Regions from separate parts of the Pseudomonas sp. 13B_2.1_Bac1 genome, predicted to be linked through region 1. Evidence: predicted binding sites of a transcription regulator. Region 1 holds the regulator's gene; each other region holds the start of a gene.
The links. The regulator sigma-54, encoded in region 1, starts transcription at its own class of promoters, with help from an activator protein. The targets are predictions, from matches to a motif close to ANTGGCATNNANNTTGCTNT.

Region 1 (6,082 bases):
AGCCTTGCAGGCGGCAGTGTGGAATGGCGATGCCGTTACCAAAACCGGTCGAACCCAGTTTTTCACGGGCGATCAGCGACTCATAGACAACTTGCTCATCCAATTCAGGCACTTGGCCATGGATCAGTTTGGCAATTTCTTCGAGGGCTTTCTTTTTGCTGCCGCCCGGCACGTTCACGAGGGAACGGCCGGGGGTCAGGATGGTTTCAAGTCGGATCATGGGGGGAGAGTTAACGACCTGTACCTTGCATCAGGTGCAGATTCTTTTCCTTATGCTTTATGAGTTGGCGGTCCAGCTTGTCGTAGAGCGAGTCGATCGCCGCGTACATGTCCTCATGTTCCGCATTGGCGACGAGCTTGGCATTCGGTACGTGCAGGGTGGCCTCGATTTTCTGCTTGAGCTTATCGACCTCCATGATGACCTGCACGTTGGTGATCTTGTCAAAATGCCCCGCAAGTTTGTTCAACTTGCTCTCGGTGTACTCACGCAGGGGCTTGGTGACTTCCAGCTGGTGTCCACTGATGTTGACTTGCATACAGCTTCTCCTTCGTTGCCAGTGCATAAAGCGGCAGGCCGGGGTGCCTGCCACTGGAACGCTTTGGCCCGCCCGTCACATCAAACGCTTTCGCTCGCTGGAAGGCGCGATCCCAAGGGATTCGCGGTACTTGGCGACGGTTCGACGGGCGACCTGAATGCCTTGTGCCTCCAGTAAACCAGCGATCTTGCTGTCACTCAACGGCTTTTTCTGATTTTCCGCGGCAACCAGTTTTTTGATGATCGCGCGAATCGCCGTGGACGAGCATTCGCCGCCTTCAGAGGTGCTGACATGGCTGGAGAAAAAGTATTTCAGCTCATATATACCGCGTGGGGTATGCATGAATTTTTGCGTGGTCACCCGCGAGATCGTCGATTCGTGCATGCCCACCGCCTCGGCGATATCGTGCAGGACCAGCGGTTTCATTGCTTCGTCGCCATATTCCAGGAAGCCGCGCTGATGCTCGACGATCTGGGTGGCGACTTTCATCAGGGTTTCGTTGCGGCTTTGCAGGCTCTTGATGAACCAGCGCGCTTCCTGCAATTGGTTGCGCATAAAGGTGTTGTCGGCGCTGGTGTCGGCGCGGCGCACAAAACCGGCATATTGCGGGTTGACCCGCAGGCGTGGCACGGATTCCTGGTTCAGCTCCACCAGCCAGCGCTCGTTGTCCTTGCGCACGATCACGTCAGGCACCACGTATTCGGCTTCGCTGGACTCGATCTGCGAGCCCGGACGCGGGTTGAGGCTCTGCACCAGTTCGATGACCTGGCGCAGGTCGTCTTCCTTGAGCTTCATGCGGCGCATCAGCTGGCTGTAGTCGCGGCTGCCGAGCAGGTCGATATAGTCGGTCACCAGGCGCTGGGCCTCGACCAGCCAAGGGGTCTTGGCTGGCAGTTGGCGCAGTTGCAGCAACAGGCATTCACTGAGGGTGCGCGCGCCAATGCCGGCGGGCTCGAACTGCTGGATGCGGTGCAGGACGGCTTCAATCTCGTCCAGCTCGATATCCAGCTCCGGATCGAAGGCTTCGAGGATCTCTTCGAGCGTTTCGTCCAGATAACCCTGGTTATTGATGCAGTCGATCAGGGTCACGGCGATCAGGCGATCGGTGTCCGACATCGGCGCCAGGTTCAGTTGCCACAGCAGATGGCTCTGCAGGCTCTCGCCGGCTGAGGTGCGCGTGGTGAAGTCCCATTCGTCATCGTCGTTGCTGGGCAGGCTGCTGGCGCTGGTCTGGTAGACGTCTTCCCAGGCGGTGTCCACGGGGAGTTCGTTGGGGATGCGTTCGTTCCAGTCGCCTTCCTCGAGGTTATCCACCGTTGGGGCGGTTTCCTGATAGGAGGGTTCCTGCACGTCGGAATTGGGTTTTTGCTCGATGTTGTCGGCCAGCGGGTCTGCATTATCGAAGTCGTCGCCTTCTTCCTGGCGTTCGAGCATCGGATTGGACTCCAGGGCCTCCTGGATTTCCTGTTGCAGGTCCAGGGTCGACAATTGGAGCAGGCGGATGGCCTGTTGCAGCTGCGGTGTCATCGTCAGCTGCTGGCCCATTCTCAGGACTAGCGATGGTTTCATGGCAGGGGCTTAACACCTTATTCGCCGGCGCAATGCGCCATCCACGACAGGGCGCGTGAGCGCCAAACATAAGCAAATTATATGCCTGATATCGGGGGCTTTGCCTAGAGCGCGGTAACAATAAAAATCCGGAGGTTTTCATTGACTCCCGCGCACCTTGGCGAACGGCCTGCCACCGCCTTTTTCAAACAGGCAGGCTTACAGGCGGAACTCGTGACCCAGGTACACTTCCTTGACCAGTTCGTTGGCCAGGATAGTGGCGGAGTCGCCTTCGGCGATCAGCTGGCCATCGTTGACGATATACGCGGTTTCGCAGATATCGAGGGTCTCACGGACGTTGTGGTCAGTGATCAACACGCCAATGCCCTTGGCCTTGAGGTGGTGGATGATCTGCTTGATGTCACCCACCGAGATCGGGTCGACACCGGCAAACGGTTCGTCCAGCAGGATGAACTTGGGTGCAGTGGCCAGCGCCCGGGCAATTTCCACGCGGCGACGCTCACCACCGGACAGGCTCATGCCGAGGTTGTCGCGGATGTGGTTGATATGGAATTCCTGCAGCAGGCTTTCCAGCTCCTTGCGACGGCCGTCACGGTCGAGTTCCTTGCGGGTCTCGAGGATCGCCATGATGTTGTCGGAGACCGACAGCTTGCGGAAGATCGACGCTTCTTGCGGAAGATAGCCGATGCCCGCGCGGGCGCGGCCGTGCATCGGCTGGTGGCTGACGTCGAGGTCGTCGATCAGGACGCGACCCTGGTCCGCCTGGACCAGGCCGACGATCATGTAGAAGCAGGTGGTCTTGCCGGCGCCGTTGGGGCCGAGCAAGCCGACGATCTGGCCGCTGTCGATCGACAGGCTGACGTCGCGCACGACCTGGCGGCTTTTATAAGCCTTGGCCAGATGCTGGGCTTTCAGGGTTGCCATTAGTTCGCCTTCTTCGCATCGGGTTTAGGCGCAGGCTGGGCAGCGCCGTCTTTCTTCTTCGGCTGGATAACCATGTCGATGCGTGGACGCGGTGCGCTGAGCTTGCTGCCCGTGGCGCGGCCGGCGTTGGCGACCTGCTTCACGGTGTCATAGGTGATCTTTTCACCTTCCGTGGAGTTGCCGTCGGGGCTGAGCACCTTGGCCTGGTCGATCAGCACGATGCGATTCTGCTGGGCGTGATACTGGATGGTCTTGCCATAGCCTTTCATCGGGCCGGTATCGGTCGCGGACTGCTTCTGTTCGAAGTAAGCCAGGTTGCCCACTGACGTCACCACGTCGATGTCGCCGGATTGGGTGCGAGTCAGGGTCACCGTGTTGCCGGTGATCTTCATCGAGCCTTGGGTGATGATCACGCCGCCGGTGTAGGTGGCGACGCCTTGCTTGTCATCCAGCTGCGCATCGTCGGCCGAGATGTGGATCGGTTGCTGGCTATCGTTCGGCAGAGCCCAGGCGCTCACGCTTCCCAGTGCTGCGCCCAGACCGAGCAAAATAGGGAGAGTTTTAACGAGCCTCATACTGTCCTCTTACGTTCGATAGCAGGTGTATCCTGCTTTCTTTCAAATACGCTTTCATTCCCTTGCCAGTCGATACACCGCCAGCGCCGTCGATTCTAACGTCTTGCTCGGTCTGCGCATATTGCTTCTGCGGGAATACGGTCATGCGACTGCTGGTAATCACGGTGTCGCGGTTTTTCGCATCGGTGCGTGCAACACGTACCGAGTCGATCAGTTCTACCTGGGTGCCGTCCGGGTTGACCTCGCCACGCTTGCTGGTGACGTGCCACGGAAACTCGGTGCCACGGTAGATGTTCATGTCCGGGTTGGTCAGAAGGGTCACTTCGGTGGCCTTCAAATGCTCGACCTTGTCCGACGTCATCTCGTACTGCACCTTGCCATCGGGCAGGAACTGCACGCTCTTGGCATTGATGGCGTAGTAGTCGATAGCCCCTTCGTCGACCTGCGCAGCAGGCTGGTCGAGAAAGCGCTCCGGGCTGATATTCCAGTAGCCCACCGCCAGGAACAGCGCGGCGATGACCCCGAATAGCAGGAAGTTGCGAATCTTTTTACTCAGCATAAAACGCTCTATAAGTAGGCGGCGTGGGCCGCTTCAAGGCTGCCCTGGGCACGCAGGATCAGCTCGCAGAACTCGCGGGCGGCACCTTCGCCACCACGCGCGGTGGTGATGCCATGGGCGTGCTCGCGGACAAAGGCCGCCGCATTGGCGACGGCCATGCCCAGGCCCACTCGGCGAATGACCGGCAGGTCAGGCAGGTCATCGCCCAGGTAGGCGACCTGCTCATAGCTTAGGTTGAGTTGGCCAAGAAGCTCGTCCAGGACCACCAGTTTATCCTCGCGGCCCTGATACAGGTGAGGAATCCCCAGGTTTTGTGCGCGGCGTTCCACAACGGGGGTCTTTCTGCCGCTGATAATCGCGGTTTGCACGCCCGCTGCCATCAGCATCTTGATGCCTTGGCCGTCGAGGGTGTTGAACGTCTTGAATTCGCTGCCGTCTTCGAGGAAGTACAGGCGGCCATCGGTCAGCACGCCGTCGACGTCGAAAATCGCCAGCTTGATGTTTTTGCCGCGTTGCAACAGGTCGCTGGTCATTTACATCACTCCTGCACGCAGCAAGTCGTGCATGTTCAGGGCGCCGATCGGGCGGTCGTCGGCATTGACCACCACCAGTGCGCCAATCTTGTGGTCTTCCATGATCTTCAGGGCTTCGGCGGCCAGCATGTCCGGGCGCGCGGTCTTGCCGTGGGGCGTCATCACGGCATCGATGGTCGCCGTATGGATGTCGATGGTGCGGTCCAGGGTGCGGCGCAGGTCGCCGTCGGTGAAGACCCCGGCCAGGCGTCCGTCGGCTTCCAGGATGACCGTCATGCCCAGGCCCTTGCGGGTCATTTCCATCAGCGCGTCCTTCAGCAGAGTGCCGCGCGGGACGTGGGGCAATTCATCGCCCGAATGCATGACGTTTTCCACTTTGAGCAGCAGGCGCCGGCCCAGGGCGCCGCCTGGGTGGGAAAATGCGAAGTCTTCCGCGGTAAAACCACGTGCTTCCAACAATGCCACGGCGAGCGCATCGCCCATCACCAGGGCTGCGGTGGTGGAGGAGGTCGGCGCCAGGTTCAGCGGGCAGGCTTCATGGGCCACGTGAACATTGAGGTTCACTTCGGCGGCCTTGGCCAGCGTCGATTCCGGGTTGCCGGTGATGCTGATCATCTGGATGCCCAGGCGCTTGATCAGCGGCAGCAGGGTCACGATTTCGTTGGTGGTGCCGGAGTTGGACAGTGCCAGGATGATGTCATCCTTGGTGATCATGCCCATGTCGCCGTGGCTGGCTTCGGCCGGGTGCACGAAAAACGCGGTGGTCCCGGTGCTGGCCAGGGTCGCGGCGATCTTGTTGCCGACGTGACCTGATTTGCCCATGCCGACCACGACAACGCGGCCCTTGCTGGCCAGAATCATCTCGCAAGCGCGTACGAAATCCGCGTCGATATGCGCCAGCAAGCCTTCCACGGCTTCAAGCTCTAGGCGGATGGTGCGTTGTGCGGATTGAATAAGGTCGCTGGATTGGCTCATGTCTGAAATCGTATAGCCTGACGAAAAGTCGGCGATTATAACGGTAATGATCGATTCCCTCACGCAAGTTCGTCAGGCTTTATTCACCTGATGCCTGAGATTCATTCTTCAGTAACACAGCCGGCAACGTTTTTTCGCTGTCCCCAATCTGAACAAGCGCAGTTCCGGCCTTGGGCGCGTTGTACCAGCAGTGATATAGTTCGCCGCCAGTTCGGTCCGCCCAGCCCATGTGGCTATCAATTGCGCAATCGTTGCAAACGTTTGTCGCAAGCGTGGTGTCTGAGTGAGAGGCTGCATCCCAAGGAGTTTAGATGAGTGCCGATAACGCCTACGCGGTCGAGCTGAAGGGACTGACCTTCAAGCGCGGGACGCGCAGCATCTTTGAGAACGTCGATATTCGCATTCCCCGCG
Region 2 (6,082 bases), on a different contig from region 1:
AAGTACTACGACGGTTCGGTGCAGCAGATCGAACGCATCCCGCAAGAACTCAAAGAGCTCTACGCGACTGCCTTCGAAGTGGACACCAAGTGGATCGTGGACGCCGCCAGCCGTCGCCAGAAGTGGATCGACCAGGCTCAGTCGCTGAACCTGTACATCGCCGGCGCATCGGGCAAGAAGCTCGACGTGACCTACCGCATGGCTTGGTACCGTGGCCTGAAAACCACTTACTACCTCCGTGCCCTGGCCGCGACCAGCACCGAGAAGTCGACCATCAACACCGGCAAGCTGAACGCTGTGTCCAGCGGTAACCACGGTGATGATTCGGTGCTCGCCGCCCCGGCCGGCCCGGCGCCAGTGCCAAAGGCCTGCGCGATTGACGAGCCGGATTGCGAAGCTTGCCAATAAGCTGAACCCGCCTTGGGGCTAACCCCCCAAGGCTGAAAAGCCCTCGATACACTCAACGTGTATCGGGGGCTTTTTTTTGCCCGGCAAGACCCTCGTACGAGACTAGATCAACACGGTGGCAGTACCCGATGCAGGCACACCGCCTCGCTGCCCCCACAGCTCAATGCGGCCGTTAATCACCGCCATCGAATGGCCGTCGTACTCCACCGTCCCGACCTTGCTGTTTCTCAAGTCGGCATCGGTCGCCGGCCTGTAAAGCCCCTTCAATCCCAAGCGATCCAAGCCTTCCCGGGAGTACTCCCCATCGTTGAGGCTCTTCATGGCAGCGCTGAAACTGCGCCCCGCCGTACCGTCGTTGTTTTCCATCTGGGCCCGCTTGGCGCTCGCGGCAAACATGAAGTTGGCAGACGTTATCATCGAAGGATCATCGCCCTCGAATCGGGCTTCCTTCGCCGCCTCCTTGAGTTCTCCCTTGGAAAAATGAACCTTGTACCCATCGCGCATCGTCACGTCATAGCCATCGCCCGCCTCTTTGACCTCCTTGAACACATCCGTAGGCTCCTTGCCATACCGCATCATGGAGGCCTTTATTGCGGAAACCGTCACGCAATTGCCGTCAGGCCCTTGCTTGAAACCACTCCAGATATTGCCCGGTTCTTTACCGGATCCCGGCTTTTGCCCGGGGTTGCTGTTATCAGGCTTGTAGTTGAAATAATTCTTCCCGTCCGTGTAAGGCTTGTTGGACATTTTTTCGGCAGGGCCAAACCCCGCAGGGTTCACTCTACCGCCGCCCCCACCCCCTCCTCCGCCACCTCCCGGCGATGGCGTATCCGGTGGCGTGACATCATCCGCATCGGGAAACCACTCCTTCAGCAGCCGCTTGAGAAGCTCAAGGTACTTGCTATCGGCTTCTTCGCTGAGCTTCTTAAGGATCTCCTTGAATTTTTCATCACCCAACTTCTCACGCAGTTCACTCAATTTGTTGCGCAAGTCCTGGACCGACTGGGTTTTGCCGTCTTTCTCGGCGTCGAACAGTTGTTGGAGCAATGACTTGACCGTTGATACTTGAGCAGCGGGTTCAACTGGCGGCGAATCACCTCGCGCAACGCCAGGCACAGAGGCCATACGCCCCACCCCCGGGGCAGATACTCCTGAGCTCCACATCTTTGGCACTCCCACTGATTGGTGAGCCGACAAGGCTCTTGACCATCAGTGGCAAGACAGGAATGGAGTGTTCCTTCCCCAGAAATTCAACGAGTAACCTGTAGTGTCATGGGTTATTTTCCTACGCCCACAAAAAAGCCCCTCCTACGAGGGGCTTCTTGTCGAGCGCTTAAACATCAGGTCATCTGAATGATGGTCTGCATGATGGTGCTCTGGGTGGAGATGGTCTTGGCGTTCGCCTGGTAGTTGCTCTGGGCCTTGATCAGGTCCACCAGCTCGTTGGTCAGGTTGACGTTGGAGTTCTCCAGCGAGTTGGCCACGATCGAACCCAAGGTCCCGGCTTGCGGGCTGTCATAACCCGGCTGGCCCGAGGCGAAGGTCTCTCTCCAGGTGGTGCCGCCGGAGGGCTGCAGGCCCTGTTCGTTGTTGAAGCTGGCCAGGGAGATCTGGCCGATAGCCTTGCTCTGCTGGTTGCTGAACGTGGCGAACAGTACGCCGCTGCCGTCGATTTTCAGGCCGGTGATCTGGCCGGTGGCGTAGCCATCGGTGACCGGCGGGTTGCGGTAGCTGGCGGAGTTGTACTGGGTGATGTTACCCATGTTGACGGCAATACCGCCGGTGTTGGCAGCAGCACCGTTGTCCTTCCAAACGCCATCGACCAGGCCGCCCGGCTTCCAGTCGTCAATGGTCATGGTAGTGTCCTTGACGTTGGCGCCGACAATTTTTTCGAGCTTGCCAGAGGTATCAAAGGTCAGCGTAGACGGCACTGGGGCAACGGCACCGGAACCGCTGATCGGCGTGCCATCCGGGTTACGGCCGTCAATCAGCGTGTAGGACTGCCAGATGTTGCCATCGGTTTTAACCATGTACTGCACCATCGAGTGGGCGTTGCCCTGGGTATCGTAGAGCGTGGTGGAGTACTGGGTGTTGAAGCTGTCGGTCTTGGTCGGATCGAACGGGTGGTCCGTCTGATTGATCGGCAGGTCCGAAGAGTTCAGGTTACTGGTGGAGTCCACTTTGGTGGACGCCTTCGGCGGCAGGTTCGCCAGGTTCAGCTGCAGGTCGACCAGGCCACCCTTGACGATTTTGCCATCGGCATCCGCCGCGTAGCCTTGCAGGCGCGAAGTACCGGTGTTGTTAGTGATGTAGCCGTCTTTGTCGGCACGGAACGCACCGCTGCGGGTGTATTCCAGCGAGCCGTCGCTGCCCTTCTGCACGAAGAAGCCGCCACCCTGGATCGCCATGTCCAGGATACCGCCGCTGTTGTTGACGTCACCCTGGGTGAACTGTTGCGACACAGCCGCCAGGTTCACACCGTTGCCGATGCTGTTCTGGCCGGTGCCCAGTTTGGAAGCGGCGTAGATGTCCGCGAATTCCGCACGGGACGACTTGAAGCCAGTGGTCGCGACGTTGGCGATGTTGTTGCCGGTCACGTCCAGTTGTTTGTTGGCCGCATAGAGGCCGCTAAGGCCGATATTAAAAGACATGTTTCTCTCCCTCTGCCGTATTTAGCCGGCTCTATGTACCGATAGTCTGAATTTGCGACAGCTTGACGCTGCCCATGCCACCTGCAAGGTTCAACAGCATTTCGCCGCCGGTCTTGCTCAACGTCACGCTGGTCACCGTCGCGGGCAGCGAGGTCGCCAGGGCTACCGAGTCGCCCTTGTCATTTTTAGTGGTGGCCGCGAAGGTGTAGGTACCTGCGGGGGCCACTTCACCTTTGTCGTTCTTGCCGTCCCAGATGAAGTCGGAGTTACCCGCGCTCTGGGCGCCCATGTCGATGGTGCGCACCACGTTGCCATCTTTGTCAGTGATCTTGATGGAGACGTTACCCACCGCAGAGGTCACCGCGACCGAACCGGTCATGCTCTTGCTTGTATCCACCAGGGCCTTGTCGGTCTGGGTGATGATCGAGCGCCCGACCAGCGACGATGCCTGCAGCGCTTGCGAGGAGCTGAAGTTGCTCGAGATCGCATTCACCGAGTCGTTCAGGGTGTTGATGCCTTCCAGGCTGCTGAACTGCGCCAACTGGGCCACGAACGCGCCGTTGTCCTGGGGCGACAGCGGGTTCTGGTTTTTCAGCTGGGTCACCAGCAGTTGCAGGAATGCATCCTTGCCCAGCGATTGGTTGCCCGTCGCTGCCTTGGAGGCGTCACCGACGCTGCTGTTATCTGTGGCGGTCTTGACCTTGGAGTTGAAAAGGTCCTGGACTGCCGTGTTGTTTGTCGTATCAACGATGGCCATTAGTGGCGCCCCTTATCACTGACCCAGGGTCAGGACCTTCTGCATCATGGTTTTGGCGGTGTTCATCATTTCCGCGTTGGTCTGGAACGAGCGGCTGGCGGAGATCATGTCTGCCATTTCCTCGACCACATTGACGTTCGGGTAGTAGACGTAGCCTTTTTCGTTCGCCGCCGGGTGATTCGGCTCGTAGCGGGCCTCCAGATTGCTCTGGTCTTCCACTACACCGAGCACCTGCACGCCGGAGCCTGCAGCGCCCTGGTCCTGGAACAGCGAATCGCTGCCGCCGCTCTGGCCGCCCTGGAACATGGTGGCGAACACCGGGTGACGGGCGCGGTAGGTCTGGTCAATGCTCGACGACACGGTCTCGGCGTTGGCGATGTTACTGGCGACGGTGTTCAAACGCGTGGTCTGCGCGCTCATGCCACTGCCGGCAATATTGAAAACACTGGACAGGGACATGGCTTACTCTCCACGCAGGGCTGACATCAGCCCTTTGAATTTACTGTTGAGCAGGGTGAAGCTGGCCTGGAAGTTCACCGAGTTCTCGGCGTAGGCCGATTGCTCCAGCTGGGCGTCGACGGTGTTCTGGTCGATCGATGGCTGCATCGGCGTGCGATACAGCAGCGACTCGTCACCATTGCCCAGGCCTTGCGCTTCGATATGACGGCTGTTGGTCATGTTCAAGGCGAAGGTGCCGTTCTTGGTCTTGTCCTGCTGTGCGGCGAGCACGGCGGAGAAGTCCAGGTCCCGAGCCTTGTAGTTCGGGGTGTCGGCGTTGGCAATGTTGTTGGCCAGGACTTCGGCACGCTGGGCGCGGAAGCCCAGGGCTTGTTCGTGGATACCGAGCGCTTTATCGAAGCTGATGCTCATGGCGGAAACCTTTAGGCTGACCTGCTGTTCGTTAACAGGGTTATAGCAAGGCTCATGCCAATCCGGGCAAGGCCCGTATATCAAGGGTTTCGGAGGGTGGTTGCCGACGGCAATGCCAGAAAAGCGGCAAGCGGTTTCCGCGTGGCGCCAGTAAAGCGGCAATCGAGGTTGCCGCTTTCAGGAGATTTGCCGCATAACAATGGTGGGTGCGGGCTTGTGTGGGAGCAGGGCTTGCCCGCAATGCAGGCTCCTCGGTTTTTCAGTCACTACGAGGTGCTGCTTCGCAGGCAAGCCAGCTCCCACACAAGCCAGGCTCCCACATTGATCCTACTTGGCCTGGTAGATGATCCCAGGACTGCACTGCACCATCTGATAATGATCAGGCAGGCCGTTCAGCGCTTCGGATGCGCCGAGGAACAGATAACCACCACGCTTGAGCGTGCCGTGGATGCGCAACAGGATGTCTTTCTTCACTTCGGCCGAGAAGTAGATCAGCACGTTGCGGCAGAACACCATGTCGAACTTGCCCAGGCTGGCGTAGCTGTCGAGCAGGTTGAACGAGCGAAACTCCACGCGGCTCTTGATCGGCGCCTTGACCGCCCAACGCCCGGCCCCTTTCGGGTCGAAGTAACGCTGCAGGCGCTCCTGTGACAAGCCACGGCCAAGGGCCAGGCTGTCGTACTCGCCGGTCTTGCAGTTGGTGAGCATGGTGCCGGACAGGTCAGTGGCGACAATTTGCGCACCGGCCTTGAGTTGGCCCATGTTGGTCCGCTCGAACTCATCGATGGACATCGAGATCGAGTACGGTTCCTGCCCCGATGAGCAGGCCGCCGACCAGATGCGCAGGCGCTGGCCCGGGCTGGCCTTGATGGCTTCCGGCAGCACCTTGCTCTTGAGCACTTCAAACGGATAGGTGTCGCGAAACCACAAGGTTTCGTTGGTGGTCATGGCATCGACCACCATTTCCTTGAGCCCGCTGCGCGGCTGGCCCTGGATGCGCTGGACCAACTCGCCCAGCGACTTGATGCCCTGCTGTTCCATCAGTTTGTTGAGACGGCTGGATACCAGGTACTGCTTGTTCTCACCGAGCAATATGCCACAGGCTTTTTCCAGGAAGACCCGGAACTGTTCGAAATCCAAATTACCCGTAGACAATGATACCGCCTCTTAAATCGTGTGACCGCCAGGGGACATCCCCTAGCCGTGATCTGCTGCCTTGATCCGGTCGACTACCCGGGCTGCCAGGTCATCAGGGCGGAATTTGGCCAGGAAGTCATCGGCACCGACTTTCTTGACCATCGCCTGATTGAATACACCCGACAAGGAAGTATGCAGGATGATATGCAATTTTTGCATGCGTGGGTCATTGCGTATCTCGGCCGTGAGGGTGTAGCCG
Region 3 (6,082 bases), on a different contig from region 1:
TGGCAACTGTCCCCGTACACTTCTAAACTGTGCCGGTATGTTTCACACAAAAATAAAATACCCGTGAAATCGAGTGCTGCGTCATGACCAATCTGTTGCTTTACCAACGTATCGCCCAGCAACTGGCTGAGGATATCCGGCGCGGTGTCTATCAACCGGGTGAGCGCGTGCCTTCGGTGCGCAAGATGAGCTCCCAGCTCAACGTCAGCCATGCCACGGTGTTGCAGGCCTACGCCAACCTGGAAGACCAGGGGCTGATCCGGGCGCGGCCGCAATCGGGCTACTACGTGCACCAGACGCCGGCGCTGACGGCGCCGACGCCGGACATTGCTCGTGTCGAGCGTCCCGGGTTGGTCACCCGCAGCAGCATTATCCAGCAGGTATTGGGCGAGTCGCGCCGTGAAGGCGTGTTCCCGCTGGGCGCCGCCGTGCCGAGTGTCGACTACTTGCCGGTCCGCGCGCTGCACCAGCAGTTGGCCAAGGTCACCCGCTTCCAGAGCCCGCGTGCGTTCAGCTACATGTTCAGCCCGGGTTTTGAGCCCCTGCGCCGCCAAGTGGCGATACGCATGCGCGACGCCGGCGTGGTGGTGGACCCTTCCGAGGTGGTGATCACCCACGGTTGCGTGGATGCGTTGCAGATGTCGCTGCGTGTGCTCACACGCCCCGGCGACCTGATTGCCGCCGAATCACCGACCTACTATGGCTTGCTGCAACTGGCCGACCTGCTCGGCCTCAAGGTCATCGAGATCCCCAGCGACCCGTCCACCGGCATGAGCCTTGAAGCCCTGCAACTGGCGGCCAACCAATGGTCGATCAAGGCCCTGGTGTTGACCACGCGCCTGAGCAATCCCCTGGGCGGCACCATGCCCGAGGAGCGACAGAAACAATTGCTGCGGCTGGCCTCGGACTTCGATATCCAGATTGTCGAGGATGATATCTACGGCGAGCTGATGTTCGAACTCGGTCGCACCAAGGCCCTCAAGGCCTATGACCGCCTGGACCGGGTCATCTACTGCTCGAGCTTTTCCAAGACGTTGTCGCCGGGGGTGCGCATTGGTTGGATGATCGCCGGCAAATACCAGCAGGAAATCCAGCGCCTGCAGATGTTCAGTACCCATTCCGCCTGCAGCGTGACCCAGATGGGGGTGGCGGCCTACCTCGAGAACGGTGGCTACGACCGCCACCTGCGCTACATCCGCCAGGAATACCGCAAGAACCTCAGCGCTTTCCAGCTGGCGGTGCAGCAGTATTTCCCGGAAGGCACCCAGATGACCCGCCCGACCGGCGGCTTCATCCTGTGGGTCAGTTTGCCCGGACGGGTCAATACCCAGGAACTGCACGTGCGTGCCCTGCAACAGGGCATCAGCATTGCGCCGGGGTTGATCTTCAGCAATACCGAGCAGTTCAACCACTGCATCCGCCTCAATTGCGGCACGCCGTGGAACCGCGAGGCAGAGCGGGCGCTGATGACGTTGGGGATGCTGGCCAGCCAGTTGTGCCAGGAGACGGCAGCCGGCTTTTGAGCGGCGTATTGGGGACAGCTCCGATAGCTGGCTAATCACCGCGCTTGTCATGCCGCGCACAACAAGCGAGCATATGGCCCTCTGCCGTTAATGCTGTAGGCGATATGACCTCAATTGTTCGTGCTGCTTTGGTGATTGGCCTGTTAAGCCTGTGTAACGTCAGTCCGGTGCTGGCGGCAACGCCTGTGACTGACGCCCAGCCCGCCGCCAGCAACCAGCAGAAAACGCCCGCGAAAAAACCGGCACCGGCGCAAAAAGCCGCCGCGACCAAGAAAAAAGCCGCCACGGTGAAAAAGCGTGCACCGGTAGCGAGCAAGTCTAAATCGGCCCGCGAAGTGGCCCAGACCCAACTGGCACCGGCACAGTTGGACCTGACACTGCCTACGGACATGGTCCGGCACCTGCAGCCCCTGGGCACCATGCCCAAGCCCAAAAGCGTACCGCTGCTGCCGCCGATGTTTGGTGACAAGCCCACTGACAACAGTGCCTTCCAGATCAACGGGCGCCTGCTCAGCAATGAAATGAAACTGCAACTGCGCAACGAAGAGCGCCGCGATGTTGAAGGCGCGGCGTTGGAGTTCGAGTTCAAGCAATAAACTTTTTGCCCTAACGTGACGTCACCCCTCGACCATCTGTCGCAGACTGGTCAGTCACTTTTGTTTTCTGCGAAAAACCCCTGTTAGACCATTTTAAAACGGCTGTTTAAGGGCGTACTCTAGCCCGGCCATCCACATTGAGTCGTCGAGGACCTTTTGGTCATGAAATGCCGTGAAGGCTGTGGCGCGTGCTGCATCGCCCCCTCCATCAGTTCGCCATTACCGGGCATGCCACACGGCAAACCGGCCGGCGAACGCTGCCTGCACCTGTCTGTCGAACAGCTATGCCAGCTGTTCGGCCGGCCGGAACGCCCGGCGGTGTGCAGTGATTTCAAGGCCGATATCGAGGTCTGCGGCACCGACCAGGCCGATGCAATCCGGTTGATCGGCTGGTGGGAGCAGATGACGGCGGCTTGATGGGCTTTACTATCGGAACTTCAACAATAAGGAATACAACAATGGGTTCGCTGAAACGAATGGCTGTGTTGTGCGGTTTTACGCTGGTGTTTGCTGCCACTGCCCAGGCTGAGGATTGGCAAGTCGCCAAGGACGAAGACGGTATCAAAGTGTCCCTGAGCGAAATTGCCGGCTCCAAGTACAAGGCCTATCGCGGTGTGACCGTGATCAAGGCTCCCGTGGCCAAAATCGTCGCCCTGCAGGAAGACGTGGCCGGTGCCTGTGCCTGGATCCACGAGTGCAAGTCCCAGAAGCTGGTCGACAAGAAAGGCGACGAGAGCTGGACCTACACCCAATTCAAGGCCCCGTTCCCCGTGACGGACCGGGATTCCTACCTGCACATCACCACGACCAAGGCGGCCGACGGCACGCTGACCCGTAAGCTTGAGGGCGTCCCGACTTACAAGCCTGAAGAAAAAGGCTACGTACGGGTTGCCCAGGTCGATGGCTTCTGGAAACTCGTGCCAAAAGGCGACAACCAGACCGAAGTCACTTACCAGGTGCACACCGAGCCAGGTGGCAGCGTGCCTTCGTGGTTGGCCAACAAGTTTGTGGTGGACGCGCCGTTCAACACCTTGAAAGCCTTGAAAGAACACGCTGAAAAATAAGCGCAGTTGATCCGGTGTCTCCTGACTTGAGTGGAACGTTTGGCGAACCCTCAAGGTCCAGATAGTGGTAAGCCCACACACGGGTTTTATCGAGGAGGCACCGATGCAAAAGTGGCAGATTACCTTCGTTGATGATCACGGCGTTCAATCCGTCGAGCAGTTCACCTGCGATCAGAAGCCCAGCCTCGAAGATGCGGCACACATGATTCGCAACAAACTGGTGCCCATCGCCGCTGAACTGGACCTCAATGACCTGGAGGGCCGCAAGCCTGAGCCTACGGTCAAGATCCTCAAAGACCAGAACAGTATCCAGATCCTCGACATCTCTCCCGCCGCCTGAATATTCCCTGTACACACTTAAAGCGCCTCTGGTGGAGGTGATAGCTTCGCGCTACTCTGCAAGTGAGATCAGCGAACGAATCGCTAAGGTCTGGTCTTGTCAGCTACATGCTTGTTTTCCAGCGGTGATGTTTTTGCCGTAGCTCCCACGCCAGTACGGCGTGGGCTTCGGGAAGCACGGAAAGTCTATCCATCAATTCGAGGAGCACTTTTCATGAGCACAGCCTATCAAGAAGACATCAGCACCAACGTTCTGCGCCGCATGAAAGAAGGCGGCTTCGACTTCTCGCGATTCCACCCCATTGAGTTCTACGCCATATTCCCGGATGAGGAACGGGCGCGCAGGGCTGCGGGTGAATTTCGTGGGGAATCCCTGAATGCCCAGGTCAGCGCGCGCGACGATGGCGCCTGGTACCTGGAACTGAGCAAAATCATGTTTGCAACCTACGACGGCATAGGAGACTTCGAGCAGGACTTCGAGGCGGTGGTCGAGCCTCTGGGCGGCATTATCGAAGGATGGGGCGTCAAGCAGGAGGTGCGTGGGTTACCCATGTAGCAGTATGAGAAACACAGCGTATCGGCTGACCTTCGGGTCGGCCGATTTTGTTTGTGGCCAGCCCTTATCGCTGCCCGGTTCGGCATCGTCGCCAACCTCACTATCACCCCACCTACACAGCATTTCTCCAGCCAAAAAAAAGCCACCCGAGCAGGGTGGCCTAAAGGGAAGAGCGTTGCGCTGAAGCGGTAGGACGCATCCTGTTCAGCAGATGGTTGCGATTATCCGCAAGCGCGACCGGGCAGTGAAATCAACTCTGACTATGCTGTTGATAGCCAAAGCGCGCATTGCGATGAAGCGTGCGCCTGTGCGCGGGGCATTCTGCGCACCAGGACGGTGCGAGCAGATCCCTCTGGTTATTCAACGCACTGATTTTTAAGTGTTTATGCCGCTGGCACGGGCCTTGCGAAGGTTCAAGCGTCCGGGTGACAAGGAGTTCGGCATGATCCGCACTTATTACGACGAAATGTACGACGGGGCAGGGCAGGTTCGCCCCCATTACCGCGAGTTCGCCCGCTGGTTGGCTGATACCCCTGTTGAACTGCTGGCCCAACGCCGGCGCGAAGCCGATTTGCTGTTTCACCGCGCCGGGATCACCTTCACCCTGTACGGCGACGAGCAGGGCACCGAGCGCCTGATTCCCTTCGACACCATCCCGCGCAGTATTCCCGCCAGCGAATGGCGGATGGTCGAGCGCGGCTGCATCCAGCGGGTCAAGGCGCTGAACATGTTTCTCGCCGACCTGTACCACGAGCAACGCATCATCAAGGCCGGCATCATCCCCGCCGAGCAGGTGCTGGCCAACGAGCAATATCAACTGGCGATGCAGGGGCTGAACCTGCACCGCGACCTGTATTCCCACATCTCCGGGGTCGACCTCGTACGCGACGGCGACGGCACTTACTACGTTCTGGAAGACAACTTGCGTACACCGAGCGGCGTCAGCTACATGCTCGAAGACCGCAAGATGATGATGCGCCTGTTCCCCGAACTGTTCGCCGCCCAGCGCATCGCGCCCATCGATCATTACCCCAACCTGCTGCTCGATACCCTGAAAAGCTCCAGCCCCCTGGATAACCCCAGTGTGGTGGTGCTGACCCCGGGCCGCTTCAACAGCGCGTTCTTTGAACACGCTTTCCTGGCCCGCGAAATGGGGGTGGAGCTGGTGGAGGGCGCCGACCTGTTCGTGCGTGATGACCGGGTGTTCATGCGCACCACCGACGGCCCCAAGGCCGTCGATGTGATCTATCGCCGCCTCGACGATGCGTTCCTCGACCCGCTGGCGTTCAACCCGGACTCCATGCTCGGCGTGCCCGGCCTGCTCGCCGCGTATCGCTTGGGCAATGTGGTGCTGGCCAACGCGATTGGCACCGGAGTGGCGGATGACAAGTCGGTGTATCCCTTCGTCCCCGAGATGATCCGATTTTACCTGGATGAGGAACCCATCCTGCAGAACGTGCCTACCTTCCAATGCCGTAAGCCCGACGAATTATCCCACGTGCTGGCCAACCTGCCGGACCTGGTCGTCAAGGAAACCCAAGGTTCCGGCGGCTACGGCATGTTGGTCGGCCCGGCTTCGACGGCGGCTGAAATCGAAGCCTTTCGCGCACGCATCAAGGCCAAGCCCCACGCCTATATCGCCCAGCCGACCCTGTGTTTGTCCACCTGCCCGACCTTCGTCGACAACGGCATCGCCCCGCGTCATATCGACCTGCGCCCATTCGTGCTGTCCGGCAAGGAAACCCGCGTGGTGCCTGGCGGGCTGACCCGCGTGGCGTTGCGCGAAGGGTCGCTGGTGGTCAACTCGTCCCAGGGCGGCGGCACCAAAGACACCTGGGTGGTCGAGGATTGAATTATGTTGAGTAGAACTGCCTCGGATTTGTACTGGATGTCGCGCTACCTGGAGCGTGCGGAAAACCTCGCGCGCATGCTCGATGTCAGCTATTCGCTGTCGTTGATGCCCCAGGATGGGCGCGGCGATGGCCTGCACGAATTGGCCATGCC

Region 2: flgB (flagellar basal body rod protein FlgB) is a predicted target of sigma-54. The motif match lies at 4,729-4,748, and genes of this name have one in related genera.
Region 3: NTD80_RS10205 (circularly permuted type 2 ATP-grasp protein) is a predicted target of sigma-54. The motif match lies at 4,469-4,488, and genes of this name have one in related genera.

What each region holds. Positions count from the first base shown of each region.
Region 1 covers NZ_JANLOH010000100.1:8,023-14,104, reverse strand. The annotation lists gene ptsN (PTS IIA-like nitrogen regulatory protein PtsN) at 1-220, opposite strand, end outside; gene hpf (ribosome hibernation-promoting factor, HPF/YfiA family) at 231-536, opposite strand; gene NTD80_RS24495 (RNA polymerase factor sigma-54) at 612-2,105, opposite strand; gene lptB (LPS export ABC transporter ATP-binding protein) at 2,304-3,029, opposite strand; gene lptA (lipopolysaccharide transport periplasmic protein LptA) at 3,029-3,604, opposite strand; gene lptC (LPS export ABC transporter periplasmic protein LptC) at 3,591-4,163, opposite strand; gene NTD80_RS24475 (KdsC family phosphatase) at 4,172-4,696, opposite strand; gene NTD80_RS24470 (KpsF/GutQ family sugar-phosphate isomerase) at 4,697-5,671, opposite strand; gene NTD80_RS24465 (ATP-binding cassette domain-containing protein) at 5,983-6,082, shown strand, end outside.
Region 2 covers NZ_JANLOH010000043.1:22,240-28,321, reverse strand. The annotation lists gene NTD80_RS09900 (ribonucleoside-diphosphate reductase subunit alpha) at 1-408, shown strand, start outside; gene NTD80_RS09895 (hypothetical protein) at 511-1,533, opposite strand; gene flgE (flagellar hook protein FlgE) at 1,749-3,059, opposite strand; gene flgD (flagellar hook assembly protein FlgD) at 3,091-3,816, opposite strand; gene flgC (flagellar basal body rod protein FlgC) at 3,832-4,275, opposite strand; gene flgB (flagellar basal body rod protein FlgB) at 4,279-4,686, opposite strand; gene cheR (protein-glutamate O-methyltransferase CheR) at 5,014-5,841, opposite strand; gene NTD80_RS09865 (chemotaxis protein CheV) at 5,884-6,082, opposite strand, start outside.
Region 3 covers NZ_JANLOH010000043.1:84,903-90,984, forward strand. The annotation lists gene NTD80_RS10175 (PLP-dependent aminotransferase family protein) at 84-1,523, shown strand; gene NTD80_RS10180 (translation initiation factor 2) at 1,628-2,119, shown strand; gene NTD80_RS10185 (YkgJ family cysteine cluster protein) at 2,282-2,536, shown strand; gene NTD80_RS10190 (START domain-containing protein) at 2,578-3,183, shown strand; gene NTD80_RS10195 (hypothetical protein) at 3,287-3,523, shown strand; gene NTD80_RS10200 (ribonuclease E inhibitor RraB) at 3,737-4,078, shown strand; gene NTD80_RS10205 (circularly permuted type 2 ATP-grasp protein) at 4,521-5,930, shown strand; gene NTD80_RS10210 (alpha-E domain-containing protein) at 5,934-6,082, shown strand, end outside.